Regions from separate parts of the Streptomyces sp. NPDC007872 genome, predicted to be linked through region 1. Evidence: riboswitches for the same ligand, from Rfam matches in the RefSeq annotation. Region 1 holds a riboswitch; each other region holds the start of a gene.
The links. Region 1 has a riboswitch for cobalamin ahead of ACFYNX_RS14250 (acyl-CoA thioesterase). Riboswitches for the same ligand answer to the same signal wherever they lie in the genome.

Region 2: another riboswitch for cobalamin. It lies ahead of ACFYNX_RS03035 (ribonucleoside-diphosphate reductase subunit alpha); the one in region 1 lies ahead of ACFYNX_RS14250 (acyl-CoA thioesterase).
Region 3: another riboswitch for cobalamin. It lies ahead of ACFYNX_RS25950 (ABC transporter substrate-binding protein); the one in region 1 lies ahead of ACFYNX_RS14250 (acyl-CoA thioesterase).

The regions. Positions count from the first base shown of each region.
Region 1 is NZ_JBIAEA010000003.1:831,914-841,977, forward strand. It holds gene ACFYNX_RS14220 (GNAT family N-acetyltransferase) at 1-286, opposite strand, end outside; gene ACFYNX_RS14225 (alpha/beta hydrolase family protein) at 403-1,452, shown strand; partial or broken gene ACFYNX_RS14230 (MBL fold metallo-hydrolase) at 1,550-1,825, opposite strand; partial or broken gene ACFYNX_RS14235 (GlxA family transcriptional regulator) at 1,816-2,282, shown strand; gene ACFYNX_RS14240 (NAD-dependent succinate-semialdehyde dehydrogenase) at 2,478-3,893, shown strand; gene ACFYNX_RS14245 (aldo/keto reductase) at 4,042-4,869, shown strand; cobalamin riboswitch at 5,013-5,232, shown strand; gene ACFYNX_RS14250 (acyl-CoA thioesterase) at 5,282-5,734, shown strand; gene ACFYNX_RS14255 (PP2C family protein-serine/threonine phosphatase) at 5,933-7,747, shown strand; gene ACFYNX_RS14260 (response regulator) at 7,744-8,205, shown strand; gene ACFYNX_RS14265 (ATP-binding protein) at 8,166-10,064, opposite strand, start outside.
Region 2 is NZ_JBIAEA010000001.1:750,101-760,164, reverse strand. It holds gene ACFYNX_RS03050 (DUF3311 domain-containing protein) at 1-114, shown strand, start outside; gene mctP (monocarboxylate uptake permease MctP) at 111-1,736, shown strand; gene ACFYNX_RS03040 (GNAT family N-acetyltransferase) at 1,817-2,326, shown strand; cobalamin riboswitch at 2,376-2,516, shown strand; gene ACFYNX_RS03035 (ribonucleoside-diphosphate reductase subunit alpha) at 2,646-5,021, shown strand; gene ACFYNX_RS03030 (ribonucleotide-diphosphate reductase subunit beta) at 5,021-6,037, shown strand; gene def (peptide deformylase) at 6,105-6,740, opposite strand; gene ACFYNX_RS03020 (hypothetical protein) at 6,808-7,788, opposite strand; gene ACFYNX_RS03015 (HD-GYP domain-containing protein) at 7,868-9,148, opposite strand; gene ACFYNX_RS03010 (HD-GYP domain-containing protein) at 9,145-10,064, opposite strand, start outside.
Region 3 is NZ_JBIAEA010000007.1:437,619-447,682, reverse strand. It holds gene ACFYNX_RS25970 (ScbA/BarX family gamma-butyrolactone biosynthesis protein) at 125-1,072, shown strand; gene ACFYNX_RS25965 (NAD-dependent epimerase/dehydratase family protein) at 1,086-2,042, shown strand; gene ACFYNX_RS25960 (TetR family transcriptional regulator) at 2,142-2,735, shown strand; gene ACFYNX_RS25955 (cold shock domain-containing protein) at 3,019-3,225, shown strand; cobalamin riboswitch at 3,322-3,447, shown strand; gene ACFYNX_RS25950 (ABC transporter substrate-binding protein) at 3,532-4,593, shown strand; gene ACFYNX_RS25945 (FecCD family ABC transporter permease) at 4,590-5,645, shown strand; gene ACFYNX_RS25940 (ABC transporter ATP-binding protein) at 5,708-6,592, shown strand; gene ACFYNX_RS25935 (radical SAM protein) at 6,505-7,791, opposite strand; gene ACFYNX_RS25930 (metalloregulator ArsR/SmtB family transcription factor) at 7,967-8,260, shown strand; gene ACFYNX_RS25925 (VOC family protein) at 8,257-8,643, shown strand; gene metE (5-methyltetrahydropteroyltriglutamate--homocysteine S-methyltransferase) at 8,698-10,064, opposite strand, start outside.

The DNA.
Region 1 (10,064 bases):
CGACGTCCCTCGCGCCGCCGCCGGTCAGCGCCCGGCCGCCGAGCCGGTGGCCCGCCACACCGACCACCCGGCCGCCGGCGAGCGCGACGATGCCCCGGTCGTGGTCGAGGTGGGCGGCGATGAACGCGCGCCCCTTCCCGGGCGGGCCGAGCGCGGGGGCCAGCTTGCGGCCGAACGCCTCCCAGTAGAGGGCCGCCACCCGTTCTTCGGCGCCGCCGGGAACGCCCCGGCGCACCACCACCCCTCCGTTTTCCACCGCCGGTCCTTCCCGCTCCGTCGCCTCCATGCCGCTCCTCCCGCCAGGGGATCGCCTTGTGCGATCGCCTCTCATACGTTCATGCTAGCAACGATCGTTATCAAGGTGAACGCTCTTGGGGAGGATGTGTGTTCATGGGATTCCGGATGCCGAAACGGCGCGGGTGGCGCTGGACGGCGTGGGTGATGGCGTGCGTCCTGGTGGCGGCCGCGGGGCTCACCGGGGTGGTGTGGCAGAACACCTACGCGCTGCGCGAGGAGAAGGTGTCGCTGCGGCACGGGGGAAGGCTGCTCCAAGGGGTGCTGGCCCGGCCCGACCGGGGTCCCGGCCCCTTCGGGCTGGTGGTGTTCGTCCACGGCGACGGGCCGGTCGACGCGACGCACGAGACGTTCTACCGGCCGTTGTGGGAGTCCTTCGCCCGCGCCGGATACGCGTCGCTGTCGTTCGACAAACCCGGTGTCGGGGGATCGGAGGGCGACTGGCTGGACCAGAGCATGGAGGACCGGGCCGAGGAGACGCTGGCCGCCGTGAGGTGGGCCCGCGGCAGGCCGGACGTCGACGGCCGCCGCATCGGCCTGTGGGGAGCGAGCCAGGCCGGCTGGGTGCTGCCCAAGGTCGCCGCGCGGGACCGGCGGCTGCGGTTCGTCATCGCCGTCTCCCCGGCCGTCAACTGGCTGCGGCAGGGCCGCTACAACCTCCTCGCCGAACTGGACCGGGACGGCGCGAGCGACCGGGAGAGGGAGGCGGCGCTGCGGCGCCGCGAGGTCACCCTGGCCCTGCTCGGGAGGAGGGCCTCCTTCGCCGCGTACCGGGCCGCACTCGGCGACGCGGAGGGCATGACGGAGGCCCGGTGGGCGTTCGTCGCCAGGAACCACCGGTCGGACGCGACCGCCGACCTGCGGGCCATGGCCGGTACACCGCTGCTCCTGGTGCTGGCCGGTCACGACGTCAACGTGGACGTCGGCGAGACCGAAGCCGTCTACCGCGAGGTCCTGCCGGCGTCCTCCCTGACGGTGGCGCGCTATCCGAACGCCACGCACTCCCTGGTCGACCACGAGGTGGAGAACTCGGACCTGCGCCTGACGCTGACCGCCGTCCTCGCCCCCCGCCGGCTCTACACCGGCGGGTTCCTCGCGGACCAGGCCCGGTTCGTCCGGCGACCGGACTCCGGCGGCAGAACGACGCCGGAGGGGTGAGGTGCGCGGCCCGCGGTACGGGGACGCCGTCGCCCGCCCCGGTTCGCGCGCCGCCGCACCGGTTCGACCGCGACTCCGCGGCGCGTACGGGCGGTTCTCAGCGCGGCACGGTGTCGTCGGCCCCGAACGGGCCGCCGTGGCCGGGGACGATCAGGTCCGCGGCGGCCGGCACCCGGAGCCGGGAGGCGCGCAGCACCTCGCGGTCGGGAGCCACGGGATCGTCCGCCGGGCCGTTCGCGTGCCACCACAGGTCACCGGCGAAGGCGACCACGCCCGACTCCGTGCCCGCCAGCAGCGTGATGTCCTCGGGACTGTGGCCCGGAGTGCGGATCAGCCGCAGCGACGGGGTGAGTTCGTAGCCCCTTCGACCTCTGCCTTCACCTGCTGAGGCGGGAGCACGGGGCCGCGATGGCCAACGCCGTCGCCCGGGACGTGGTGCTGCCCTCCCACCGCGACGGCGGGCAGGCGCAGTACCTGGCCGCCCCGCCCCCGAGGACTGCCGCGACGAACGCCTCGCCGAGGTCCTCGCGCGGGCCCGCGAGAACCTCCACCAGCCGCTTCCGGTCGCGGAACTGGCCCGGCGCGCCCTGATGAGCAAACGGTCCTTCGCCCGCCGCTTCGCCGCCGCGACCGGCACCACCCCGCACGCCTGGGTGCGGAGCCCGCGCCTGAGCGGCGCCGAGGGGCTCCTGGAGACCACGGACCTGCCGGTCGAGGAGATCGCCCGCCGCGTCGGCTACGGAAGCGCGACCGTCCTGCGCGAACAGTTCGTACGCCGCCGGGGAGTGCCGCCCCGCGCCTACCGCCGCGCCTTCACGAACACGCCGTGACGGAGCGGGCGGGAAGAGCCGCGCGGCCCTATGGGCCCCACCACGAGAAAAAGAGCCTTTAATCCGTTTTACATTGTTTTCTGCTCCCCTTGTCGGGTAGCAGGGCGGAAGTGAAGGAACGCGGCATTCCGCATGGACCGTCGCGTTCCCCATCTTCCGTGTCCCGTGTCCCGACCCGCCCGTACTGGAGCTTCCATGTCGGAGCAGCGCAAGAGCCCGTTCGCCACTGTCAGCCCGTACACCGGGGAGACCCTCGCGGAGTTCCCGGTGATCGAAGGCGAGGAGGTCGACTCCGTCCTCGAAACCGCAGGTCACGCCTTTGAGGCGTGGCGGAGGCGGCCGATCGCGGATCGGGCCGCGGTGCTCGGGCGGGCGGCCGGGCTGATGCGGGAGCGCAGGGAGCCGCTGGCCCGGCTCCTCACCGAGGAGATGGGCAAGCTGATCGCGGAGGCCCGCGGCGAGGTGGACCTCGCGGCCTCGATCCTGTCGTACTACGCCGAGCACGGGCCCGGCTTCGCGGCGAACGAGCCCCTGGACGTCGAGGAGGGAGAGGCGTACCTCGTCGACGAGCCGCTCGGCGTCCTCCTCGGCGTGATGCCGTGGAACTTCCCGTACTACCAGGTGGTGCGCTTCGCCGGCCCGAACCTGGTCCTCGGCAACACCGTCCTCGTCAAGCACGCCGGGATCTGTCCGCAGTCCGCGCTGGCCCTGGAGACGGTGTTCCGCGACGCGGGGGCTCCCCCGGGCACGTACACCAACCTGTTCGTGAGCCACGACGAGATCTCGCGCGTCATCGACAGCCCGGTCGTCCGGGGAGTGTCGCTGACAGGCAGCGAGCGGGCGGGTGCCCAGGTCGCCGAGCGGGCCGGACGCAACATGAAGCCGAGCCTGCTGGAACTGGGCGGCAGCGACGCCTTCATCGTCCTGGACGGCGAGAACCTGGAGCGCACGATCGGCGCCGCGGTGGCCGGCCGGATGGCGAACACCGGACAGAGCTGCGTGGCGTCGAAGCGGTTCATCGTCCTCGACGAGGTCTACGACGACTTCGTCGGGGGAATGCGCCGCGCGTTCGAGGCGCTGGTGCCCGGCGACCCGGCGGACGAGGCGACCACCCTGGGCCCCCTCTCGTCGGAGCAGGCGGCCGTCGGCCTGGTCGAACAGATCGGCGAGACGGTGGAGCAGGGGGCCGAGCTCGTCACCGGCGGCCGCCGGATCGACCGTCCGGGCGCCTTCGTCGAACCGACGATCCTCACCGGCGTCAAGCCCGGGATGCGCGCCTACGCGGAGGAGCTCTTCGGTCCCGCCGCCGTGATCCACCGGGTGGCCGACGAGGACGAGGCGGTCGCCCTCGCCAACGACAGCCAGTACGGTCTGGGCGGTTCCGTCTTCTGCGCGGACGTGGAACGCGGCCGCCGGGTCGCCGAGCGGGTGGAGACCGGCATGGTCTGGGTCAACCACCCGACCTCCACGCGGCCCGACCTGCCCTTCGGCGGCATCAAGCGTTCCGGTTACGGACGCGAGCTCTCCGCACTCGGCATGCGGGAGTTCGTCAACCGCAAGCTGGTGCGCGTCCTGCCCCCCGACGCGGAGCTGGGCGGCATCGCCGGCTGAACCGAGTCGGCACCGATGCCGGAGGAAGACCGGCCGGTGCCGTACGGCGCCCCTCGTCGCACACCGAAGAGCACTCGACGAACGCCCGACGAACCCCGACGAACCCCGACGAACCCCCTACGAACCCCGACGAACAAGGAGACACACGGTGTCCGCAGTACCGGAGCTCACCCTCAACAACGGCGTACGGATCCCCCAGTTGGGCTTCGGCACCTTCCAGATCCCGCCGGAGGAGACGCGCGAGAAGACCCTGGCGGCCCTGGAGGCCGGGTACCGCCACATCGACACGGCGCAGATGTACGGCAACGAGAAGCAGGTCGGCCAGGCGGTCCGGGACTCGGGCCTCGACCGCGGCGACGTCTTCGTGACCAGCAAGCTGAACAACGACGCCCACGCGTACGACGACGCGCTCAAGGCCTTCGACGGAACGATGGAGGAGCTGGGCCTGGACCGTCTGGACCTCTTCCTCGTCCACTGGCCCCTGCCCGGCCGGGGCGACTTCGTGGAGACCTGGAAGGCGATGGAGGAGATCTACCGCTCCGGGCGGGCCAGGGCGATCGGGGTGTCGAACTTCCAGCCGTCGCACCTGCGCCGGCTCCTCGAGGACAGCGTGGTGGTGCCGGCCGTCAACCAGGTCGAAGCGCACCCGTACCTCACCCAGGACGTCGTACGGGCCTTCGGCTCCGAGCACGGGATCGCCACGGAGGCGTGGTCGCCGATCGCCCAGGGCAAGGTGCTCGGCGACCCGGTGATCCAGGGCATCGCGGACCGGCTCGGCAAGTCGACGGCACAGGTGACCCTGCGCTGGCACCTGCAGCGCGGGGACGTCGTCTTCCCCAAGTCGTCGTCCCCGGAGCGCATGGCGGAGAACTTCGACCTCTTCGACTTCGAGCTCACGGAGGGCGACATGGGCGAGATCTCCGCGCTGAACCGCGACGAGCGCACCGGCCCGGACCCCGACCGGTTCAACGGCTGAGCACACACCGCCCGGGTGACGGCCCCGGCCCCGCTCCCCACGGCGCGTGCCTCCCGGCGGCGGACGAGGCCCGCGGCGGAAGGCCGGGATGCTCCGGAGGCGGCCTCTCGCACACGAGTGTCCGCGCTCCGTGGAGTGCCGCGTAGGCTGGTCGCGTAGCTGGTTCGCCCCGTCCGCCAGGCGGGACGCGTCGTAAGAGGGAACCCGGTGGGAATCCGGGACTGCCCCGCAGCGGTGAGTGGGAACGACCGCCGTCATACGCACTGGGCCCGGGAAGGGTCTGGGAAGCGACGGCCAGTAGGAGTCGCGTACAGCGCGACGTGCCCGCGAGTCCGAAGACCTGCCCGCTGCCCGCGCGCCCCACCCCGTGCGCGCGGAACAGCCCTGCCGCGACTCGCGAAGGAGAGTTGACGTGGCCGATCCCACCGTCATCAGCCCTGCCCCCGCCCCCCGTCCCGCCAAGACGCCGGACGACTCCCGGGTGGTTCTCGCCCACATCATGAGCGAGCACGACACCAACCTCTACGGCACCATCCACGGCGGCGTGATGATGAAGCTCATCGACGACGCCGCGGCGGCGGCCGCCGGGCGGCACGCCGACGGCCCGGCCGTCACCGTCTCCGTCGACCGGATGACCTTCCTCGCCCCCGTACGGGCCGGGGACCTGCTCAGCGTCGAGGCGGGGCTCGAGCGCGCCGGGCGGACGTCGATGACGGTCGGAGTCCGCGTGACCTCCGAGCGCTGGAACAGCACCGGCCCCGCCACCGAGGTCGCCACCGCCTTCCTGACCTTCGTCGCCGTGGACGCCGACGGCACCCCGCGTCCGGTGCCCGCCCTGGACGCACCGCTGCCCGGCCCGTCCTGACGGGACGGGCGGAACCGGCCCTCCCCCGGCCGGGCGGCGGCGCCGGGACCACCGCGGAGTCGCGCGGCCGCCCGGCTTCCGCCCGGGGCGCGGCGACGACGTACGCTGGGACGTGCCGCCCGTCCGGAGTCCCCGAGATCCGGTCCCGGACGGCGGGCGTGAGCCCCGACCAGTACGGCGAACGCGAACGAGGAGACCGTGGGGCGAGTCGAGGGTGCGACCGGCGTGGACCCCGAGAGCTGGTCCGCCGGTCTGCACCGCATGTGGCAAGCCGCGCAGGACGCCGAGGACATCACGGACATGGCCCGGCACATCTACGCCCTGATGCTGGCGGAGCGGGCCGTGGTCGCCGTCGCAGGAAGCAGGTGGGACGGCCGCGACCTGCGGTACGTCCGGCGGCTGACGGCCGACGGCGCCGCGACGGCGGCCACCACGACCCCTCGCCCCGGCAGTGTGCGGACCGTGTCCTCCCGGCCGCCCGCCGAGGACGGAGAGGGCGCCGGGGGCCGCGCGCCGGTGCGGCTGTACGAGCACGACCTCACCGCGGCCGACGAGGAGTTCGCTCCCGAGGCGGCGCTGCTGGCCGAGGCGGGGGCGCGGTGGGCCCTGGAGGCCCGCTTCTCGCTCGGGGGCGGCGACTGGGCGTCCTTCTCGCTGGGGCTGAGCCGCCGACAGGATGCCGGTCCCTCCCTGCCGACGCGGCTGCTCCAGGTGAGCGAGGTCCTGGTGGCCGGCAACCGGAGGGTGCTGGAGCACAGGGCCGCGGAACGCCGTCGGGTCGAAGAGGCGTTCTTGGCCGAGGCGTCCCTCCAGATGGACGCCACCCTCGACGCGCCGGAGACGCTGGAGCGCATCGCCCGGCTCGCCGTACCGGCGGTCGCGGAGGCCTGCGTGGTGCACCTGCGCCGGCCGGACGGCGGGCTGTCGCCGGTCGCCACCGTGCACGTGGCGGCGGCCGTGCAGCCCTGGCTGCGCGGCGTGGCCGCGGACGACCCGTGGCTGGACGAGGCCCTGCGAGCCGCGGCGGACCGGCCGCACGGCACCCTGATCGCGGGCGAGTCCCTGAAGGCGTCCCCGTTCGGGCCGCACGGCGAAGGACCGGGCCGGAACGTGCGGGCCGTGAGCATCAGCCCGCTGCGGGCCCGGGGGAAGCTGCTGGGCACGCTGACGTTCGTCTACCACCGCCCCGAGCGCGAGATCGTCGACCTGCGGGTGCTGGACGACCTGGCCGGCCGGGCGGCACTGGCCATCGACACCACCACCGCCTACGAACAGCGCCGCCGCAACACCGAGCAGCTCCAGCGGCACCTGCTGCCGGACGCGCTGCCCGACTGGCCCGGAGCCGAGCTGACCGCGGCCTACGAGGTGGCCGACGACTCCCTGGAGGTGGGCGGCGACTTCTACGACGCCGTGGTGCGCCGGGACGGCGCGCTGGCCCTCTTCGTCGGGGACGTGTGCGGCCGGGGCGCCGAGGCCGCGGCGCTGACCGGCCTGGCCCGGCACACCCTGCGCGTCCTGCTGGAGGACAAGGTGCCGCCCGGTGAGGCGCTGCGCCGCCTCAACAGCGTGCTGACCGCGCAGCGGCAGAGCGCGCGGTTCGTCACCGCGTTCGTCGGCGTCCTCGTGCCGGACGGCGACGGGTACGCCGTCGAGGCGGCCTCGGCCGGGCACCCGCGTCCGCTGATCCGCCGCGCGGACGGGCGGATCGACGAGGTCCGGGCCTCCGGACTGCTGCTGGGAGTCGTACCGGACGCCCTGTACGAACCGGGGAGGGCCGTGCTGGAGCCGGGCGACGCGCTGGTGATGTTCACCGACGGGCTGACGGAGGCCCGCTCGGCGGACGGGACGATGTTCGAGAGCATGCTGCCCGAGGCGGTACGGGAGTGCTGCCGCGACGGGAGCGGTGCCGCCGGGCTGATCGCCCGCGCGGCCGCCTTCCGTGCCCTGGGCGACGACGACACCGCGGTGCTGATCGCCCGGGTGACTGAGGAACGCGTGGAGGACGCACGATGAACCGGGTGCCGGAGGCGACGGACGCACGGCCCACGACCCCCGACCGGATCCTGGTCGTGGAGGACAGTCCGGAGGACGCCGAGGCGATCGAGCGCGCGCTGCGCCGCACCCATCCCGACCTGGCGCTGGAGTTCGCCGACCGCGGGGAGGGCCTGGTGGAGGCGCTGCTCTCCCGCGAGGACCTCCCCGGTCTGATCCTGCTGGACCTCAACATGCCCGGGACGGGCGGACAGGCGGTGCTGGAGCGGATCCGTTCCCGGCCGGAGCTGGACGCGGTGACGGTGGTGGTCTTCACCTCCTCCACCGCCCCCGCCGAGGTCGACGCCTGCTACGCGGCGGGAGCGGACAGCTACGTCTACAAGCCGGTCAACTTCACGCTCTTCCAGACCGTGCTGAAGGGCGCCGTCGACTACTGGCGTCAGGCCGGGTCCGGCGCGGACGCCCCGAGCGTGAAGTAGAACGCCGTCCCTCCGCCGGGGACGGCCTCCAGCCAGATGCGGCCCCCGTGCCGCTCGACGATCCGCTTGACCAGGGCCAGCCCCACCCCCGTCCCCCCGCCGTGCTCGGTCGGCCCGTGGAGACGGCGGAACAGGTCGAAGACGTCGGCGTGCCGCTCCGCCGGGATGCCGATCCCGTTGTCCCGGACGACGACGACCCGCTCCGGTCCGGTGGGCGCGCCCGCGCCGTCGCCGGCGGGCGGGACCGGGCGGCGCTCCACGGTGACCTCGACCCGGCGCTCCCCGTCCAGCCGGGCGTACTTGGCGGCGTTGACCAGCAGGTTGACCAGGATCTCGTCCAGGCGGTCGGCGTCCGCCCACACCCGCGGCAGCGTCCCGCGGACCACCTCCACCCGCTGCTCGGCCAGCCGGGGCCCGGCCACCTCCAGGGCCGCGTCCAGGGCGTCGCCGAGCTCCACCTCGCGCACCCGCAGGCCGGCGCGGCCCAGCCGGGCGTAGTGCAGCAGCGAGTTGAGCAGCTCGTCCATGCGTCCGGCGAGCCGCTGCATGGTCCGCAGCCGCCGCAGCGTGACCGCGTCGAGCCCGTCCCCCGCGTCCTCCATGGCGAACGTCGCCGCGTTCGAGATGCCGCGCAGCGGCTCCTTGAGGTCGTGGGCGGCGGCGTGGGCGAAGGAGTCGAGATCGACGTTGCGCATCCGCAACTCCTCGTTGACCGCGTCCAGGACCTCGGCGTGCCGCAGGACCAGGGCGGTCAGCAGCCGCCACAGTTCCCTGGCCGCCACCCGGTCCCCGACGGTCCAGGGCAGGCTGCGACCGCGCACGACGGCCCGGAAGACGGCCCCCGAGCCGCGCGGCGTCAGCCGCTCGCCGCGCGGCCCGACCCGTACCGGCGTCGAGGGGTCGGCCGCCCACTGCCGCGGCATCGGCCGCTCCGGGCGGCGCCAGGCGATGTACTCCCCCGAGCCGGACAGCGGCACCATCAGCACCCCCGCCGGTCCTCCGCCGGCCGCCTCCGCCCCTCCTCCCGGGGCTGCCGTTTCCACGCCTCCTCCCGGACCGGCCGCCTCCGCCCCTCCTTCCGGCCCGTCCTCCTCCCGTTCCTCCCGCTCCTCCGCGAGGCGGTCGGTGCACCACACCACGCCCGGCGTCAGCGTGCGCGCCCGCGCCTCCAGCGCCCGCAGCAGGCCGGGCGCGAACGGCTCACCCGCGCCCAGGGTGTGCTCGGCCCGCCGGAGCACCACCCCGTCCGCGTCCAGCAGGTCCGTCAGCGGACCGCCGCCGGCGCCGAGGTCCTCCCCGAGGCGTCCGTCCCCGAGCACCTCGGCCACCGCCGCGGCCCGCGCGGTGGACCCCACGAGCGCGTCCGCGCGCTCGCGCTCCTCGATCGCGGACATCTGCAACGAGAACGCGGCGCCGAACATCTCGCACGCCGAGCGCACCTCCGGGGTGATCCGCGCGGGCTCCGCACCGTGGCAGGCGATCAGCCCCCACAGCCGCCCCTCGCGCAGCACCGACACCGACATGGAGGAGCGCACGCCGATGTTGCGCAGGTACTCCAGGTGGAAGCCGGAGACGGTGCGCAGCGCGGCCTGCGACAGGTCCAGGGGGGCGCCGGTGGCCTCCCGCACGGGCGGGTGCAGGCCGACGGAGACGTCGTCCACGTCCCCGATCACCCGGATCCAGTTCTCCCGGTACAGCCGCCGGGCCTGCGGGGGGATGTCGGTCGCCGGGAACCAGAGCCCCAGCCAGGGCTCCCAGTCCTCCCGGACGTCCTCGGCGACCACCTCGCCCGGACCGTCCTCGCCGTCGAAGCGGTAGGCGACCACCCGGTCGAACCCGGTCAGCGTCCGCACCTCGCG
Region 2 (10,064 bases), on a different contig from region 1:
TTCTTCTACTGGTACCAGATGCTCTGGGTGCTGGTCTCCACCGCGCTCACCATGATCGCGTACAAGCTGTGGCAGCGGGACCAGCGGTCCCGCGAGGGGGGTGACGCGCGATGAAGGACGGCGTGAACGGCGTGGCGCTCGGCGTCTTCGTCTTCTTCTTCGTGGCCGTCACGGTCATGGGCTTCCTGGCCGCGCGCTGGCGCAAGGCCGAGAACGAGCACAGCCTCGACGAGTGGGGCCTGGGCGGCCGGTCCTTCGGCACCTGGGTGACCTGGTTCCTGCTCGGCGGCGACCTCTACACCGCGTACACCTTCGTCGCCGTCCCGGCGGCCATCTACGCGGCGGGCGCGGCCGGCTTCTTCGCCGTGCCGTACACCATCCTCGTCTACCCGCTGATCTTCACCTTCCTGCCGCGCCTGTGGTCGGTCTCGCACAAGCACGGGTACGTGACCACCTCCGACTTCGTCCGGGGCCGCTTCGGCTCCAAGGGCCTGTCGCTCGCGGTGGCGGTCACCGGCATCCTCGCCACCATGCCGTACATCGCGCTCCAGTTGGTCGGCATCCAGGCCGTCCTGGACGTGATGGGCGTCGGCGGCGGCGAGGACACCCACTGGTTCGTCAAGGACCTGCCGCTGCTCATCGCCTTCGGCGTCCTCGCGGCCTACACGTACTCCTCGGGCCTGCGCGCCCCCGCGCTCATCGCCTTCGTCAAGGACACCCTGATCTACATCGTCATCGCGGTGGCGATCATCTACATCCCGATCAAGCTGGGCGGCTTCGACGAGATCTTCGCCAAGGCGGGCGAGGCGTACGCGCAGACCAACCCGGCGACCGGCAAGCCGCGCGGCGCGCTCGTCCCCGGCGAGGCCGGCCAGTGGACGTACGCGACGCTCGCGCTCGGCTCCGCGCTCGCGCTCTTCATGTACCCGCACTCCATCACGGCGACGCTGTCGTCCCGGAGCCGCGAGGTCATCCGCCGCAACACCACGATCCTGCCGCTGTACTCCCTGATGCTGGGCCTGCTCGCGCTGCTGGGCTTCATGGCGATCGCCGCCGGGATTCAGGTGAAGAACGGCCAGCTCGCCATCCCGCAGCTCTTCGAGACCATGTTCCCCGACTGGTTCGCGGGCGTCGCGTTCGCCGCGATCGGCATCGGCGCGCTCGTCCCGGCCGCGATCATGTCCATCGCCGCGGCCAACCTCTTCACGAGGAACATCTACAAGGACTTCATCAAGAAGGACGCCACCCCGGCGCAGGAGACCAAGGTCTCCAAGATCGTCTCGCTCCTGGTCAAGGTCGGCGCGCTCGCCTTCGTCCTCACCATGGACAAGACGGTCGCGATCAACTTCCAGCTCCTCGGCGGCATCTGGATCCTCCAGACCTTCCCGGCCCTGGTCGGCGGCCTGTTCACCCGCTGGTTCCACCGCTGGGCGCTGCTCGCGGGCTGGGCCGTCGGCATGGTCTACGGCACGGTCGCCGCCTACGGCGTCGCCAGCCCGACCCAGAAGCACTTCGGCGGCTCCTCCGCCGAGATCCCCGGCATCGGCGAGATCGGCTACATCGGCCTCACCGCCTTCGTCCTCAACGTCCTGGTCACCGTGGTCCTCACCTTCGTCCTCAAGGCCCTCAAGGCCCCCGAGGGCGTCGACGAGACCTCCCCGTCGGACTACACGGCCGACGCCGGCGACCCCGGCGTGCAGGTCGAGATGGAGAAGGTCACCGCGCCGACGCACTGACGCCACCCGCAGGAAAGGGCCCGGGACCTCCACCAGGAGGCCCCGGGCCCCGTCGCGTCACCGGCAGGCACACTTCCCCCATGGACTTCACGATCAGGGCCGTACGGCCCGAGGAGTACGAGGTGCTCGGCGAGCTGACCGGACGCACCTACCTGGACGACGGACTGCTGGCGCACGGGGCGGAGGACTCCTATCTGGAGCTGCTGCGGGACACGGCGCGCCGGGCCCGCGAGAGCGAGGTCCTCGTCGCGGAGGACACCCGGGACGCGGCGGGCCGGATCGTCGGCGGCGTGACCTTCGCCCGGGGCGGCACCCCGTGGGCCGACATCGCCGTGCCCGGCGAGGCCGAGTTCCGGATGCTCGCGGTCGCGCGGGAGGCCCGCGGCCGGGGCATCGGGGAGGCGCTCGTACGGACCTGTGTCGACCGGGCGCGGGCCCTGCCGGGGTGCGCCCGGATCGTGCTCTCGACGGGCGCCGAGATGGCCGCGGCGCACCGGATCTACGAGCGGATGGGCTTCGTCCGCACTCCGCACCGGGACTGGGAGCCCATCCCCGATCACTCTCTGCGCACCTACTCCCTGGACTTCTGAGCCCAAGTCCCGTCCAGGGGGCGACACAACATGTGGGGGGTGCCACGAGTGGCGCCCCCCACATGTATGCTCGTCCTCGCTGTCGACGCAGGGGAATCCGGCGCGAATCCGGAACTGTCCCGCAACGGTGTACTTCGTGCGGTTTCGTCCGGGGTGAGTCCGAACACCTGCCGACAGCGCGCCCGGTCCTTCCGTTCCGGGTGCCACAGACGTCCGGGCCTCGCGGAGTGGGCCGGTGGACGCGGCGCGTCATGCCTGGACGCCCGCCCGTCCGCCCTCCCCCGCCGAGGCCCCGAGCCGAGCGAGGGAGAGCCCCCACGTGACCATCGCGCCCGCCGATCCGGCTTCGGCCGAGGCTTCCGCGGTCGAGAGCGACGGCCCCGGGACCGTACTGCTGCGGACCCTGACCGACCTCACCGCCGATCTCCCCGACACCGACCCCGGCAGGGTCGCCGCCGCCGCGCTCCGCGGCCGCAGCGCCGCCGCGGACGAGGCGGAGCTGCGCGAGCTGGCCACCGAGGCGGCCGCCGGTCTGATCGCCGAGGACCCGGCGTACTCCCGGCTCGCCGCCCGGCTCCTCACCATCACCATCGCGGACGAGGCCGCCTCCCAGGGCTCGGTGAACTTCTCCTCCTCGGTGGCCGTCGGCCACCGCGAGGGCCTGATCGCCGACCGCACCGCCGAGTTCGTCGCGCTCCACGCCGACCGCCTCGACACCACGATCGACCGCGCCGGCGACGACCGCTTCGGCTACTTCGGCCTGCGCACCCTCTACTCGCGCTACCTGCTGCGCCACCCGATCACCCGCAAGGTGATCGAGACCCCGCAGCACTTCATGCTCCGCGTCGCCTGCGGCCTGGCCGAGGACGACAGCGTCCGCGCGCTCGACGAGGTGGCCGCGCTGTACGGCCTGATGAGCCGCCTGGACTACCTGCCGTCCTCCCCCACGCTCTTCAACTCCGGCACCCGCCACCCGCAGATGTCCTCCTGCTACCTCCTGGACTCCCCCCAGGACGAGCTGGACTCCATCTACGACCGCTACCACCAGGTCGCGCGCCTCTCCAAGCACGCGGGCGGCATCGGCCTCTCGTACTCCCGCATCCGCGCCCGCGGTTCGCTGATCCGCGGCACCAACGGGCACTCCAACGGCATCGTGCCGTTCCTGAAGACCCTCGACGCCTCCGTCGCCGCCGTGAACCAGGGCGGCCGCCGCAAGGGCGCCGCCGCCGTCTACCTGGAGACCTGGCACGCGGACATCGAGGAGTTCCTGGAGCTCCGCGACAACACCGGCGAGGACCAGCGCCGCACGCACAACCTGAACCTGGCGCACTGGATCCCGGACGAGTTCATGCGCCGCGTGAACGCCGACGCCGAGTGGTCGCTGTTCTCCCCCTCGGACGTGCCCGAGCTGGTCGACCTGTGGGGCGAGGAGTTCGACGCCGCCTACCGCAGGGCCGAGGCGGCCGGCCTGGCCCGCAAGACGATGCCGGCCCGCGACCTGTACGGCCGGATGATGCGGACCCTGGCCCAGACCGGCAACGGCTGGATGACCTTCAAGGACGCCTCGAACCGGACGGCCAACCAGACCGCCGAGCCCGGCCACACCGTCCACTCCTCCAACCTCTGCACGGAGATCCTGGAGGTCACCGACGACGGCGAGACCGCGGTCTGCAACCTGGGCTCGGTCAACCTCGGCGCGTTCGTGGTCGGTTCGGACATCGACTGGGAGCGCCTGGACGAGACCGTCCGCACGGCCGTCACCTTCCTCGACCGGGTCGTCGACATCAACTTCTACCCGACCGAGCAGGCGGGCCGCTCCAACTCCCGCTGGCGTCCGGTCGGCCTGGGCGCCATGGGCCTCCAGGACGTCTTCTTCCAGCTCAAGCTGCCCTTCGACTCCCCCGAGGCGCGGGCGCTCTCCACCCGCATCGCCGAGCGGATCATGCTGGCCGCGTACGAGGCCTCCGCCGACCTCGCCGAGCGCAACGGCCCGCTCCCGGCCTGGGAGAAGACCCGCGCCGCCCGCGGCGTGCTGCACCCCGACCACTACGACGTCGAACTGAACTGGCCGGAGCGCTGGACGGCCCTGCGCGAGCGGATCGCCGCCGTCGGCATGCGCAACAGCCTCCTCCTCGCCATCGCGCCGACCGCGACGATCGCCTCGATCGCCGGCGTGTACGAGTGCATCGAGCCGCAGGTCTCCAACCTGTTCAAGCGCGAGACGCTGTCGGGCGAGTTCCTCCAGGTCAACTCGTACCTCGTCGACGAGCTGAAGAAGCTCGGCGTGTGGGACGCGCAGACCCGTGAGGCGCTGCGCGACGCCAACGGCTCGGTGCAGGGCTTCACCTGGGTGCCGGCCGAGGTGCGCGAGCTGTACCGCACGGCCTGGGAGATCCCGCAGCGCGGCCTGATCGACATGGCCGCCGCCCGCACCCCGTTCCTGGACCAGTCGCAGTCGCTGAACCTGTTCCTGGAGACGCCCACCATCGGCAAGCTGTCGTCGATGTACGCGTACGCCTGGAAGCAGGGCCTGAAGACGACGTACTACCTGCGCTCCCGCCCGGCCACCCGGATCGCCCGCGCCGCCCAGGCGTCGACGGCGGCCGCCGCGCCCATCCCCGTCCAGCAGGTCGCCGACCCCGACGCGGTCGCCTGCTCCCTGGAGAACCCCGAGTCCTGCGAGGCCTGCCAGTAATGAGCTCCACCGAACAGAAGAACCTGCTCGACCCGGGCTTCGAACTCACCCTCCGTCCCATGCGCTACCCGGACTTCTACGAGCGCTACCGGGACGCGATCAAGAACACCTGGACCGTCGAGGAGGTCGACCTCCACTCGGACGTCGCCGACCTCGCGAAGCTCACCCCCGGTGAGCAGCACATGATCGGCCGCCTGGTCGCCTTCTTCGCGACCGGCGACTCGATCGTGGCGAACAACCTGGTCCTGACGCTCTACAAGCACATCAACTCCCCCGAGGCGCGGCTCTACCTGAGCCGGCAGCTCTTCGAGGAGGCCGTGCACGTCCAGTTCTACCTGACGCTGCTCGACACCTACCTGCCCGACCCGGACGACCGCGCCGCCGCGTTCGACGCCGTCGAGAACATCCCCTCCATCCGCGAGAAGGCGCAGTTCTGCTTCCGCTGGATGGACTCGGTCGAGAAGATCGACCGCCTGGAGACCCAGGCCGACCGCCGCCGCTTCCTGCTGAACCTGATCTGCTTCGCGGCGTGCATCGAGGGCCTGTTCTTCTACGGCGCCTTCGCCTACGTGTACTGGTTCCGGTCCCGGGGCCTGCTGCACGGCCTGGCGACCGGCACCAACTGGGTCTTCCGCGACGAGACGATGCACATGAACTTCGCCTTCGAGGTCGTGGACACCGTCCGCAAGGAGGAGCCCGAGCTCTTCGACGACGCGCTCCAGCAGCAGGTCACCGACATGCTGAAGGAGGCCGTGGAGGCGGAGCTCCAGTTCGGCCGCGACCTGTGCGGCGACGGCCTGCCGGGCATGAACACCGAGTCGATGCGCGAGTACCTCCAGTGCGTCGCCGACCAGCGCCTCCAGCGCCTCGGCTTCGCCCCGGTGTACGGCTCGGAGAACCCGTTCTCCTTCATGGAGCTCCAGGGCGTCCAGGAACTGACCAACTTCTTCGAGCGCCGCCCGTCCGCCTACCAGGTGGCGGTCGAGGGCTCGGTGGACCTGGACGAGGACTTCTAGGACGTACGGGAAGGGCCCCGCACCGGCATCGGTGCGGGGCCCTTCCGCGTGTGCACGCGCGCGTGGATCAGTCGTTCGGGACCGTCTCGTAGCGCGGGGTGCCCTCCTCCATCTGGCGCAGGGCGTCCTTGCGGTCCCGCTTGGAGAGGCGGTCGATGTAGAGGCGGCCATACAGGTGGTCCGTCTCGTGCTGGAGGCAGCGGGCGAAGTAGCCGGTGCCGCGGACCTTGATCGGGTTGCCCTGCGGGTCCTTGCCGTGGACCTCGGCGTAGTCCGGGCGGGCCAGCTCGGCGTAGGCGGTCGGCACGGAGAGGCAGCCCTCGTTGGACTCGTCCAGGACGCGGCGGTCCGCCGGCAGCTCCTGGAGCACCGGGTTGACCACGACGCCGGTGTGCCGGACGCCCTCGTCGTCCGGGCAGTCGTAGACGAAGACCTTGAGGTCCACGCCGATCTGGTTCGCGGCCAGGCCCACGCCCTCGGCGGCCTTCTGGCTGGCGAACATGTCGTCGATCAGCGCCGCGAGCTCGTCGCCGAACTCGGTGACGTCCTTGCACTCCTTGTGCAGCACGGGGTTGCCGACGACCGTGATCGGGCGGGCCTTGCCGCGTTCACGGTGGGCGAGCTCGCGCGCCTCGCAGTCCTCCGTGTCCACGACGAAGCCGTCGTTGATCTGCGTCTGCTCGTCCGTCTCCTGCTGCGCCATGTCCGGCCGCGCCTTCCTGAAAACCCGATTCCGTCGGAGGACAGCCTACGGGGAAGGGACGGGCCGCTCAGCAGACCTCTTCGAGATCCCGCCACTCGCGGCTGTCCGGGCTGTCCGCGACCCAGCCGTCGAGGAGTCCGCGCACGAGCCCGGCCGGGGCCGCGATGCCGCACTCCCGCTCCGGCACCCACAGCTCGCCGGGCGAGCGGTGGCCGAGCGGCCCGGGGTGCCCCGGCTCGCTGTGGTCGTGCGGGTCGGAGTGCTCGCCCTCGCCCTCGGCGCTCGGCATGGTCGACTCCGAACAGGCGCGGCAGAGCAGCCGCACGGAGGACGACCAGTCCTCGGCGGCGAAGCCCGCCTCGGCGGCCAACTGCTCCAGGGCGTCCCGGTCGGCCTCGGTGGCGGCCTCCAGGAGGACCACCCAGGTGGGGACGGGCGAGGGCGCCCACAGCTCGATCTCGTCGAAGACCGGGTAGGAGGGTCCGGCGGTGGTGGTCCGCTCGCCGTTCGGCACGCCGTCGTGGAGGACGACCTCGCCCCAGCGGCGCCCGGAGGACGGCAGCGGGATGGAGAGCACCTCCATCCGGGCCGGGTCGAGCCGGCGGCCCCACACGACCTCGGCCTCGCCCTCGGGCGAGAGCCGGACGGCGGCGCTGCCCAGGTCCATGCCGGCGGGCTCGCCCGTGCCGGAGGCGGCCCCGGGCACCCGCAGTCCGTACGCCTGCCAGGCGCGGCGGGCCAGCGGCCAGTCCTGGAGCGCGGTGGCGGCGATGCCGACGTTCCACCAGTCGGGAGCGCCGGTCTCCTTGTCGAGCAGGGCGACCGCGCGCAGCCCGGCGGCCCGGGCCTGCTCCCAGTCGTGCCGGAACTTGTGCAGCAGCGCCAGGTTGAACCAGGACTCGGAGAGCCAGGGCTCCAGGTCCGCCGCCCGCGTCAGGAGCGCGCCCGCGTCCTCGTACCGGCCGTCGCCGATCAGCGTGAACGCGCGGTCGGTGGCCTGCCGCCACGAGGCGGAGGGCCGATGCCGTACCTTCCCGAAGATCTTCACGATTCCCGCCTGCCGGTCGCTTCACCCTCTTGTTCGCATCCAACCATGCCCGGTCGGACGCGCGCTCATTACCCATGGGTTACCCAGGGACGACCGGGGTCATCCCGGCGGCCCCGCCCCGGGCCAGGACCCTGGCCAGGCACTCGACCACGTCCGGGTGGTGGTCCCGGGCGGTGCCGAGCCGGAGCCGCTCCAGGGCGTCCAGGACGGCGCCCGCTCCCCCTCCTGCCCCGGTTCCCGGCCCGGCACTCGTCAGGTCGTCGTAGGCGTTCACGGTCCGGACGATCCGGGCGGGCAGCGGCTGCTCGCGGTACGGGTCGGCCTGCCGCTCGACGATCACGGCGACGGCCGGCGGGACCCCGGTCCTGCGGACGACCTCGCCGCCCAGGAGCGCGATCCGGCGCTGCTCCTCGGCCGGCAGGAGGGCGGTGGCGCCGCCCTCGACCGGGTCGACGAGGGAGAGTTGGCCGATGTCGTGCATGAGCGCCGCGTGTTCGAGGACGGTCAGCTCGGCCCCGGAGAGGCCCAGCTCGCGTCCGACGGCCGCGCTGAGGGCGGCGACCCGGTGGGCGTGGCCGGGCGGGGTGCAGCCGGCGACCTCGGTCGCCCGTGCGAGGGAGGCGATGGTCTGCCGGTTGACGGTGCGCACGGCCTCGTACCGCCGGTGGGAGACGTGGGTGAGCAGCAGCGGGACGGCGAGCACGGGCAGGGCCCACAGCCCGGCGGCGGCGACGCCGAGGGCCATGACGGCGCCGGTGGCGCAGACGGCGGAGCCGATGCCGGGGAGGGCGCGCAGCTCGTCGCGGAGGAGGGGCCCGTACGGGAATCCCGTACGGGCGCGGAGCAGGAGGGCGGCGAGCACGGCGTCGCACAGGGCGGTCAGGACGAGCAGGAGCCCGAGGAAGAGGGCGTACGGGGGTCCCTCGCCGAGGTGCCGGACGACTGCGCCGGAGTTGTAGAGGGGCTGGAAGCAGAGCGCGGCGAAGCCGACGGTGAGGAGGCGGCGGGCGAGGTGGTCGGGGCCCGGGGTCCGGCCCCGGGCGAGGTGGGGGACGATCCCGGCGAGGCCCGCGGCGGTGACGACGGCGACGGTCTGGAGGACGCCGTGGGTGGTGGCGTTCCCGGCGCTCTGCCCGAGCAGGGCGTACGCGAGGGCTCCGGCGGCGGCGAGCGGCGCGGGTTCCCGCTCGCCGGGGGCGGCGCCCCGGCGGGCCAGCTCGCCGAGGGCGACGAGGGCGCCGAAGGCGAGCGCGTTGCCGGGCTGCTCGACGCCGTGCCAGAGGGTGGCGCCGAGGGCGGTGAGGCCGAGGAGCAGGGCGGCCGCGCGGACGGCGCCGACGGTGGCGGTGCCGGGCCTCACGCGCGCTCTTCCGAGGGGGTGGAGGACGCGGAGGACGAGGACGGGGCGGACGCCTCCCGGGCCTTGGGGACGCCCCCGCCGGACGGGGTCTCGTCGGCGGTGACGGCGGGCCGCCAGCCGTGCCGGTCCAGGGCCCGGACCAGGGCGCCGACCATCCGGGGGTCGAAGTGGGTGCCGGCGCACCGCTCCAGCTCGGCGACGGCGACGGGCACCGGCCGGGCGCGGCTGTAGGAGCGGTTGGAGGTCATGGCGTCGAAGGCGTCGGCGACGGCGACCATCCGGGCGAACTCGGGGATCTGCTCCCCGCGCAGGCCGTAGGGGTAGCCGCTGCCGTCCATGCGTTCGTGGTGGTGGAGGATCGCGGCCCGGGCCTCGTCGAGGAAGCCGATGCCCCGGACGATCTCGTGTCCGTACTCGGGGTGCAGTTCGATGACCCGGCGCTCCTCGGGGGTGAGGGGCCCGTCCTTGCGGAGCACCCGGGTGGGCACGCCCAGCTTCCCCACGTCGTGCAGGATGCCGGCGAAGCGGACGGCGTCGAGCCGGTCCTCGGGCATGCCGAGTTCGCGGGCGATGAGGACGGAGGCGTGGCCGACGCGCTCGCTGTGGCCCCGGGTGTAGCGGTCCTTGATGTCGACGGCCTGGACGAGGGCGCGGATGGTGGCCCGGTGGGCGGCGCGCTCGCGGTGGTACTGGGCGAAGACCCAGCAGGAGATGTACATGGGCAGGAGCACGAAGAGCCCCGCGACCGGCCCGTGGCTGCTGCGCCACAGGACGGCCATCATCAGCCCGGCGAGGCCGTGCACGGCGTGCGGGGCGAGCGCCCGGCCGAGCAGGCCGTGCCAGGCGGCCCGCGCGGGCAGTCCGTCGGCGGTGGCGCGGATGCCGCCGTCGAGGGCGGTCAGGACCAGGCAGAAGG
Region 3 (10,064 bases), on a different contig from region 1:
TCCCGCTGTCTCGCTGTCTGTGCTCACTCTGTGACGTGAAGCATTGAAAAGAAAACCGCGTTCTACGTACCCTACGCCGGACGGATTTGCCGTTCGGGGTGTGCAGGGACTGCGAGGGGAAGCCATGGAACAGCACCACCGCGGGGGAACGACACCCGTCCCGGGGGAGTTCGTCCATCGGGCCGACCCCGCCGACATCATTCCCACGGCCTGGACACAGGTGCGGGAGAACCGTTACTCCGTCTCCGCTCGCTGGCCTGCTTCGCATCCCTTCTTCTCCCCGGTGGCAGGTGACCGGCACGACCCCGTGTTGGTGGCCGAGACGATACGTCAGGCCACCATGCTCGTCCTTCACGCCGAACTCGGGGTACCCGTGGAGGATCAGTTCGTCATGTGGGAGCTGAACTACACCGCCGATCCCGCCGAACTCGCCCTCGACGGACCCTCGTCGGAGATCGTCGCCGAGATCTCCTTCCCCGAGCTGGAGCTGCGCGCGGGCAGGGTGCGCGGCCTGCGCACCAGCGTCGTCATGACCCGCGACGGCCGGCGGGTCGCCACCGGCGACAGCACGGCGCGCTGCACCCCGGGCCCGGCGTACCGCCGGATGCGGGGCGAGCGGATGGCGGCCCTCGGCCGCCCGGTCCCCCTGATACCCGGGGTGGACCCGCGCCTGGTCGGCCGCGAGGACCCCAAGGACGTCGTCCTGGGCCCCGGCGACCGCCCCGACCGGTGGCAACTGCGGATCAACACCGCCCACCCCACGCTCTTCCGCCGCCCGAACGACCACGTCCCCGGGATGCTCCTCCTCGAAGCGGCCCGGCAGGCGGCGATGCTGGCGACCGGCGACACCGCCTACCTCCCCGCCGCCATGGAGCTCTCCTTCTCCCGTTACGTGGAACTCGACAGCCCCTGCTGGATCGAGGCCGAGGTCCTGACCGCCGCCGGTCCGGCGACCGCCGTCCGGATCACCGGCCACCAGGACGGCACGCCCGTCTTCCTCTGCACGCTCACCTCCCCGTCCCGGGAGCCGGCGGTGGCCGGACTCGGCCCCGCCGCCCGGTCGGCGGGCTGACCCGGAACGCACGATGGGCCTCCGCATCCTGATCACCGGCGCGTCCGGATTCATCGGCGGCCGGGTGACGGCCGCCGCCATGACGACGGCGGAGGCCGGGCACGTACGCCTGCTCGCCCGCCGCCCGCTCGACGTCCCGGCCACCGGGCCGCAGGGGACTCCGGCGGTCGAGACCGTCCGGGGCGACCTCCGGGACCCCGACTCCCTGCGCCGGGCCTGCGAGGGCGTCGACGTGCTGATCCACTGCGCCTCCGCGATCGGCGGCGACGAGGAGACGGCCCGCGCCGTCAACGACGAGGGCACCCGGGCCCTGGTCGACGCCGCCGTACGCGCCGGGGTGGGCCGGATCGTCGCCCTGGGCACGGCCTCGGTCCACGGCCGCGGCCCCTTCCGCGGCGCCGCCCCCGGCACCCTGCCGATCGCCCCCGCCTCGGCGACCAGCCGCACCCGCGCGGCGGGCGAGCGGCACGTCACGGAGGCGGGCGGGACCGTCCTGCGCCCCCACCTCGTATACGGGGCCGGGGACCGGCAGATGGTGCCGGGCCTCGTCAAGCTCCTCGGCGCCCTGCCCGGTCCGCTCGACGGCGGGGCCTCGCGCCACTCCCTGATCGACGCGGACAGCCTGGCGGGCGTCCTGCTCGGCGCGGCGCTCTCGCCCCGGACCCAGGCCGGCCCGTACCACGTCGACCACCCCGAACCGGTGCCGGTCGCGGACCTCCTCGCGGCGGGCGAGGAGCTGCTCGCCCACCGGGCCGGACCGCGCCGGGGCCCGGCGGTGGACATCGCCGAGGCGCGCGCCCTCCTCGCGGCCCACCCCTTCGCCCTCCACCACCTCGACATGCTCGCCACCGACCACTGGTTCGCCGACGACCGCACCTGGCGGGACCTTGGCCGCGACCCGGGTCCGGCCTTCACCGAGGGGTTCGCCCGTCACGCGGAGTGGTACCGGAGCTTCCTCGGCCCCTCCTGAACGGAACCTCCCGTCCCTCCCGAACAGAAGCCGTCCGCGCCCGAGACCCCCTCGCACGCCCCTCCTCCGGGCGGTTCCCGGTGGATAAGGTGGGCCACGATGACACGTTTCCGCGAGAGCGTCCGCTCCCTGCTGCGCGAGCAGGTGCTCGACGCCGCCTACCGCCTCGTCGCCGCCGAGGGCTGGAGCGGGCTGCGCATGACCTCCGTCGCGCGGGCCGCGGGCATCAGCCGCCAGACCCTCTACAACGAGTTCGGCTCGAAGGAGGCCATCGGCAACGCCCTGGTCCAGCGCGAGCTGGAGGGCTTCCTGATCGGCATCGAGCGCGAACTCGACGCCCACCGGGGCGCGTTGGAGGAGGCCGCGACGGCCGGCGTCGGCTACACGCTCCAGCAGACCGTGGACAACCCCCTCATCAAGAGCGTCCTGGTCGCGGCCCGGGGCGGCGAGGACGACCTCCTCGCCTACCTCACCACCCGCACGGAGCCGGTCTTCGGCACGGCGATGGCGATGCTCCACGCGTACGCGGTCGAGGCCTGGCCCGACGTGGACGAGGAGTCGCGCGGCCTCGCCGTCGAGACGGTCGTGCGGCTCACCGTCAGCCACATCGTCCAGCCGGTGGCCTCCCCGGCGGAGACGGCGACGCGCATCGCCAGGATCACGGCGAGGATCGCGTACCCGGGCGGCGCCTGAGGCGCACCCCGCCCGGGCCCGGAGGCCGTACCCCGTTCCGGATCGGACGCCGTACCCCGTCCCGGCCCGGACGTGCGACGAGGCCCGGTGCCGAACACGGGGGATCTTCGGCACCGGACCTCTGTTGAAGATTCTACGAGATCCTCCGGGGTGCTCGCGCACGGCCGCCGGCCGACGGGCGAAGGGCGGGCGGACGGGGTACACCTCCCCTGAGACGCGGACCCGGCCGCACCCGGCCGGGACGACTCCCGCCCGCGTCGCCGACGCCGAGGAGGAGGCCGCCGTGGAAAGCAGGAGCAAGGGTTTCGTGCAGTCCTTCAACCGTCTCGGGGGATACGGGTTCGTCGTCCCCGTCGGCTCCGAGGACCAGGTCTGGTTCAGCGCGGAGGACATCGAGGACGAGAGCCGGACCGTCTCGGAGGGGCAGCAGGTCTCCTTCGTCCTGGTCCTCGGGGACGGCCGCTTCGAGGCCAAGGAGCTGCGCGTCTGACGCCCCCCGCGCCCCGGGGCACGCCCCCGGGCCGGTGGTACTGTGCCGGGGCCAGTCGCACCTTTGTACGCACCCGAACGGGTGCGTGCACGGGTCAGGGAATCCGGTGCGAGACCGGAACTGACGCGCAGCGGTGAGGGCGACGGGCGGAGCATCGGCCACTGGGCGGCGACGACGGCCCGGGAAGGCGCCCCGTCCGGCTGACCCCGAGTCCGAAGACCTGCTGGCGGCCCCGGCGGCACGCCCGCCCGGGGAGCACCGTACGACAGGCTCCGCGTATGAGCCGTGGCCGCAGAAGGAAGTCCCGTGCCGCTCGCACACCCCGTCCGCTCCGCCGTGCTGTTCCTCACCGGCGCCCTGCTCCTGACCGCGACCGGCTGCGGCACGGGCACGACCCCCGCCCCCGGCCGGCCCGCGGACGGCGCCGGGGAGGCGAAGACCGGATACCCCGTCACCCTCGACGACAACTGCGGACGGCCCGTCCGCGTCGAGCGCGCGCCGGAGCGGGCCGTCGCCCTCGACCAGGGCGCGGCGGAGATCATGCTCTCCCTCGGCCTCGCCGACCGCATGGTGGGCACCGGCACCTGGACGGACCCCGTGCTCAAGGGCCTGGAGGAGGAGAACGCCGGGGTCCCGCGCCTCGCCGACCGCTACCCCTCCTTCGAGAAGGTCCTCGACACCGAACCCGACTTCGCCGCCGCCTCCTTCACGTACACCCTAGGCAAGGGCGGGGTGGCGCCCCGCGAACGGTTCGAGCAGCTCGGCGTCCCCACCTACCTCTCGCCCACCGACTGCGTCGGCAAGGACAACAGCGGCGACGGCGACGGCGTCCGCGTCCGGCCGCTCACCATGGAGACGGTCTACGGCGAGATCCGCGACCTGGCCCGGATCTTCGGGGTCCGGGAGCGCGGCGAGAAGCTCGTCGGGGAGCTCAAGGGCCGCGTGGCGAAGGCGACTTCGGGCGGCGGCTTCGAGAACGCCACGGTCCTCTACTGGTTCGCCAACTCCGAGGCGCCCTACATGGCGGGCTGCTGCGGCGCCCCCGGCATCGTCTCCCGCGAACTGGGCGCGAAGAACGTCTTCGACGACACCAAGGAGGAGTGGCCCCAGATCAACTGGGAGACCGTCGCCGACCGCGACCCCGACGTCCTCGTCATCGGCGACCTCACCCGCCGCTCGCAGTCGGCCGAGAGCGCCGCCAAGAAGATCGAGTTCCTGGAGTCCGACCCCGTCACCCGCAGCATGACGGCCGTGAAGAACAAGCGGTACGTCCTCCTCAGCGGCCAGGCGCTCAACCCCACGATCCGCACGGTCGAGGCCGTCGAGAAGGTGGCGGCCGCCCTCCGCTCCCACGGTCTCGCCAAGTGACCCCCGTCCCTCCGGCGACCGCCCCGGTACGGAAGGGAGCGACGGCCCTGCTGGGGACGGCGGCCGGGCTCGCGCTCCTGGCCGCCTCGGTGGCCGCGGCCATCACCATCGGCCCGGCCCGCATCGGCGTGGCCGACGTGTGGTCGACGGTCGCCGCCCACCTCGGCGGGGGTGCCCCGGCGCTCTCCCCGATCCGGGACGGGATCGTGTGGGACCTGCGGCTTCCCCGCACGCTCCTCGCCGCCGTCTGCGGCGCCGGCCTCGCCCTGTGCGGCGCGGTGATGCAGTCGCTGCTGCGCAACCCGCTGGCCGACCCCTTCGTCCTCGGGGTCTCCTCCGGTGCCTCGACCGGCGCGGTCGCGGTCGTCGTCCTCGGGATCGGCGGGGGAGCCCTCTCCGTCACCGGCGGCGCCTTCCTCGGGGCGGTCTGCTCCTTCGCGCTCGTGCTGCTGCTCAGCCACACCCTCGGCGGCTCGACGGACCGCGTGGTCCTCTCCGGGGTCGCCGCCATGCAGCTCTTCTCCGCCCTCACCTCCTTCGTCGTGATGACGGCCGCCGACGCGGAGACCACCCGGGGCGTCCTCTTCTGGCTGCTCGGCTCGCTCGCCGGGGCCGGCTGGACCGACGTGTGGGTGTGCCTGGGGGTCCTCGCGGCGGCCCTGGTGATCTGCGTCGGCCACGCGCGGACCCTGGACGCGTTCGCCTTCGGGGAGGAGGCCGCCGCCTCGCTCGGCGTCGCCGTCGTCCGGACCCGGCTCGTCCTCCTGTGCGTCACCGCGCTCCTGACGGCCGCCCTGGTCTCCGCCGCCGGGGCCGTCGGCTTCGTCGGGCTCGTCCTGCCGCACGCCGCCCGCGCCCTCGCGGGCCCCGGACACGCCCGGCTCCTGCCGGTCACCGCCCTGGCCGGAGCGGTCTTCCTGGTCTGGGCCGACACCCTCGCCCGTACCGTCCTCGACCCCCAGGAGGTCCCGGTGGGCGTGGTCACCTCGCTGGTCGGCGTACCGGCCTTCGTCCTCGTCCTCTACCGCACGCGAAGCGCACGAAGCACGTGAGGCGCACGAAGCACGTGAGGCACACGAAGCACGTGAGGCACACGAAGCACGAGGAGCACGCGATGATCCCGACGCCCCCCGGGACGGAAGGCCTGCGCGCCGACCGGGTCTCGCGCACCGCCGGCGGCACCCTCGTCCTCGACGGCGTCGGCATCGCCCCGGTCCCCGGCACCGTCACCGGCCTCCTCGGCCCCAACGGCTCCGGCAAGTCCACGCTCCTGCGCCTGCTCGCCGGCGTCCTCGCCCCCGACTCCGGGGTCGTCACCCTCGACGGCGAGCCGCTGTCCGGACTCGGCCGCAGGACCGTCGCCCGGCGCCTCGCCACGGTCGAGCAGCAGTCCGACACCCAGACCGACCTGACCGTCGTCGACGTCGTGCGCCTCGGCCGCGTCCCGCACCGCAGGGCCTGGACCCCGCCCTCGGCGGCGGACGAGGCCGCCGTCCGCTCCGCCCTCGCCCGCACCGGGCTCGCCGACCGCGCCCGCCAGCCCTGGCGGACCCTCTCCGGCGGCGAGCGCCAGCGCGTCCAGATCGCCCGCGCCCTCGCCCAGGAGCCGCGCGAGCTCCTCCTCGACGAACCCACCAACCACCTGGACGTCCAGCACCAGCTCGACCTCCTGGAGCTCGTCGCCGGACTGCGCCTCACCGCCGTCGTCGCTCTGCACGACCTGAACCTCGCGGCGATGTACTGCGAGCGGCTCGTGGTCCTCTCCGGCGGCCGCGTGGTGGCCGGCGGCACGCCGGACGAGGTGCTCACCGAGGAGCTGATCGCGGACGTCTACCGGGTCAGGAGCGTCGTGACCCGGCCGGACCCCGGCGGCCGCCCCCACGTCCGCTTCCTGGGGACCGCCGGGCCCCCTCACTCCCCTTCGCCGGGCTCCGGCGTCAGCGCGTCCATGAAGGAGCTGACCGAGAACACCGCGCGGCCGGGACCGGCCGGACCGTAGCCGGGCGGGGCGGTGAGGTCGTTCTCCCGGAGCGTCTCCGTGTACGCCTCCAGGAGCCGCAGGTGGTATTCGAGCGGGGCGCCGTCCGGGTTCTCGCGGCCCAGCGGCGTCGTCGGCTCCGGGCACCAGGTGGTGAACCGGGGCGTGATCCCGCGCGACATGAAGAACCGCAGGCCCTCCCGGGTGGAGGCGATGGCCTCGTCCACGGTCAGGAAGCCCGAGGGGCGCGCCATCTCGACCCCGGCGACGAAGTTCGGGATGACGTTGCGCGGCCCGAAGACCTCCGCCGAGTCCAGGATCCGGCGGTGCCACTCGTCCCGGCCGATGTAGCGCTCCTTGCCGGGGCAGTACAGCTCGAACAGGCGCCGGTCCCACACCTCGTAGTTCGGGTGGTAGATCCGGATGCCGTAGTCGTGGAAGCGCCGCACGTCCTCCTTGGGCAGGGCCTGCGCGACGACCTTGCCGATCCAGCGGCCGGGGAAGCGCTCCTCGATGGCCTGCGCGTACTGCCCGTAGAAGTCGGCCTCGTCCTTCCCGCCGACCTTCGAGGTGACGGCCCCGCCCGTCAGGGTGTAGGCGGTCGACGCGCGGGCCGTGTCGTGCCGGTCGATGATCTCCAGGGCCTCCAGGACCTCGTCCACCGGCTTCACCCCGGTGTACGGGCGGCCCGCCGCCTTGTGCTGGCGCCAGTTGTGGTTGATGTCGCAGTACTGGCACTCCTCCTTGGCACCGAAGTACTGGCACACCCGGAAGACCGTCAGGTAGATCAGGTAGCCCCACTGGATCGTCGGCGCCACCTCCATCACGGACTTGCCGTTCGACAGCGGGTGCCGGTAGTACTCCGGCATCGGCGGCAGACCGACGTCCGCGATCCGCGCCCCGTCCAGGAAGAGGGCGAGCGCCCCGTCCTCGCCCGGCGCGACCCGGTACGGCGAGGACGGGTTGACCCGCACCGACACCACCGTGCGCCGCAGCCCGTACGGGCCGCCGGTCAGCACGATCTCCTCCGGCGGGCGGTTCAGCGCCGCCTCCCCGAGCTCCGGCAGCGTCCGGTGGTCGAAGGAGAAGATGAAGTACGACTTCGGCTTCACCTCGCCCCCTTCGTTGCCGGACAGGGCGGCGGGGTCGAAGGCGACCCCGCCGCGCAGCAGGTCCTCCTTGAGCACGGCCTCCCGGGGAATCCCCGGGAAGCGCTCCATGAGGGACTCCACGACGGACGTGCGGGTGGGTGCGACGCTGGACACAGGCGGGTCTCCGGAGGTGAGGGGGCTCTTGGAGCCGACGTGTACCCCACGCTACGCGCGCGTAGCGGTGACGGGGCGGCCGGGGCCGCTCGACTTGATAGGCAAGTGAATGCTTGCCTATGCTGGCGGGGTGACGGACGACGTTTTCAAGGCGCTGGCCGACCCGACCCGCAGGCTCATCCTCGACGGGCTCGTCGAACGGAGCGGCCAGTCCCTGTTCGAGATATGCGCCCGACTGGCCTCCCGGCACGGCCTCGGCATGTCCCGGCAGGCTGTCAGTCAGCACCTCGCCGTCCTCGAAGCCGCGGGCCTCGTCGTCACGCGGCGCGAGGGGCGCTACAAGTTCCACGACCTGAACACCGAACCGCTGGAGCGCATCGCGACGCGATGGCTCGTGCCGGAGAAGCCGGAGAACACGCCATGAGGATCCACCTGTCCAGCGTCTTCGTCGACGACCAGGACAAGGCCCTGCGCTTCTACACCGACGTGCTGGGCTTCGTGAAGAAGGAGGAGGTCCCGATCGGGGAGCACCGCTGGCTGACCGTGGTCTCGCCGGAGGACCCCGACGGCACCGAACTGCTCCTGGAGCCCGACGCCCACCCGGCCGTCAAACCGTACAAGGACGCCCTGGCCGGGGACGGCATCCCGGCCGCCTCCTTCGCCGTGGAGGACGTGCGCGCCGAGTTCGCCCGGCTGAGCGGGCTCGGGGTCCGCTTCACCCAGGAGCCCGTGGACATGGGCCCGGTCGTCACCGCCGTCCTCGACGACACCTGCGGCAACCTGATCCAGATCGCCCAGCGCGTCTGAGGCCCGGACCGCCGGGTCCGGGGCGCGCGGCCCCGGACCCGGCGGCGGACGCCGTCACGAGCCGGACAGCTCCTCCCGCACGGTGCGGGCGGCGGCGACCAGGTTCTCCAGGGAGGCCCGGGTCTCCGGCCAGGCGCGGGTCTTCAGACCGCAGTCCGGGTTGACCCACAGCCGCTCGGCGGGGATGGCCTCCAGGCCGGTGCGCAGCAGGGCGGCCGCCTCCCCGGCGCTCGGCACCCGGGGCGAGTGGATGTCCCAGACGCCGGGGCCGGCCTCGCGCGGATAGCCGTGGGCGGCGAGCTCCCGGGCCACCTGCATGTGGGAGCGGGCCGCCTCCAGGCTGATGACGTCGGCGTCGAGGTCGTCGATCGCCTGGACGACGTCCCCGAACTCGGCGTAGCACATGTGGGTGTGGATCTGGGTGTCCGGCCGCACCCCGCCGGTGGCCAGGCGGAACGCCTCCGTCGCCCAGTCGAGGTACGCCGGGCGGTCGGCGGCCCGCAGCGGCAGCGTCTCGCGCAGCGCCGGTTCGTCCACCTGGATGACGGAGGTGCCGGCCGCCTCCAGGTCGTTCACCTCGTCGCGCAGGGCGAGGGCGACCTGCCGGGCGGTCTCGCCCAGCGGCTGGTCGTCGCGGACGAACGACCAGGCGAGCATGGTGACGGGGCCCGTCAGCATCCCCTTGACGGGCTTGGACGTGAGGGACTGGGCGTACGAGGTCCAGCGCACCGTCATCGGCTCGGGCCGCGAGATGTCACCGGCCAGGATCGGCGGGCGGACGTATCGGGTGCCGTACGACTGGACCCAGCCGTGCCGGGTGGCGAGGTAGCCGTCGAGCTGCTCGGCGAAGTACTGCACCATGTCGTTGCGCTCGGGCTCGCCGTGCACCAGGACGTCGACACCGGTCTTCTCCTGGTACGCGACCACCTCCCGGATCTCGTTCCTGATCCGCTCCTCGTACCCGGCCGTGTCGGTCCGGCCGGCCCGCAGGTCGGCGCGGGCCGCGCGCAGCTCGTCGGTCTGCGGGAAGGAGCCGATGGTGGTGGTCGGGAGCAGCGGGAGGCCCAGGTGGGCGCGCTGGGCGGCGGCCCGCTCGGCGTACGGCTGCGAGCGGCGGGCGTCGGCCCCGGTGACGGCCCCGGCGCGGGCCCGCACGGCCGGGTTCCGGGTGATGGGGGAGCCGGCGCGGGAGGCGAGGGCGGCGCGGTTGGCGGCCAGTTCGCCGGCGATCGCGTCGGTTCCCCGCGACAGGCCCCTGGCCAGCGTCGTGATCTCGGCGGTCTTCTGCTTCGCGAAGGAGAGCCAGCGCAGGATCTGCGGGTCGACGTCCTTCTCGGCCGCCGCGTCGAGCGGCACGTGGAGCAGGGAGCAGGAGGCGGAGACGTCGACCCGGTCGGCCAGGCCGAGGAGGGTGCCGAGGG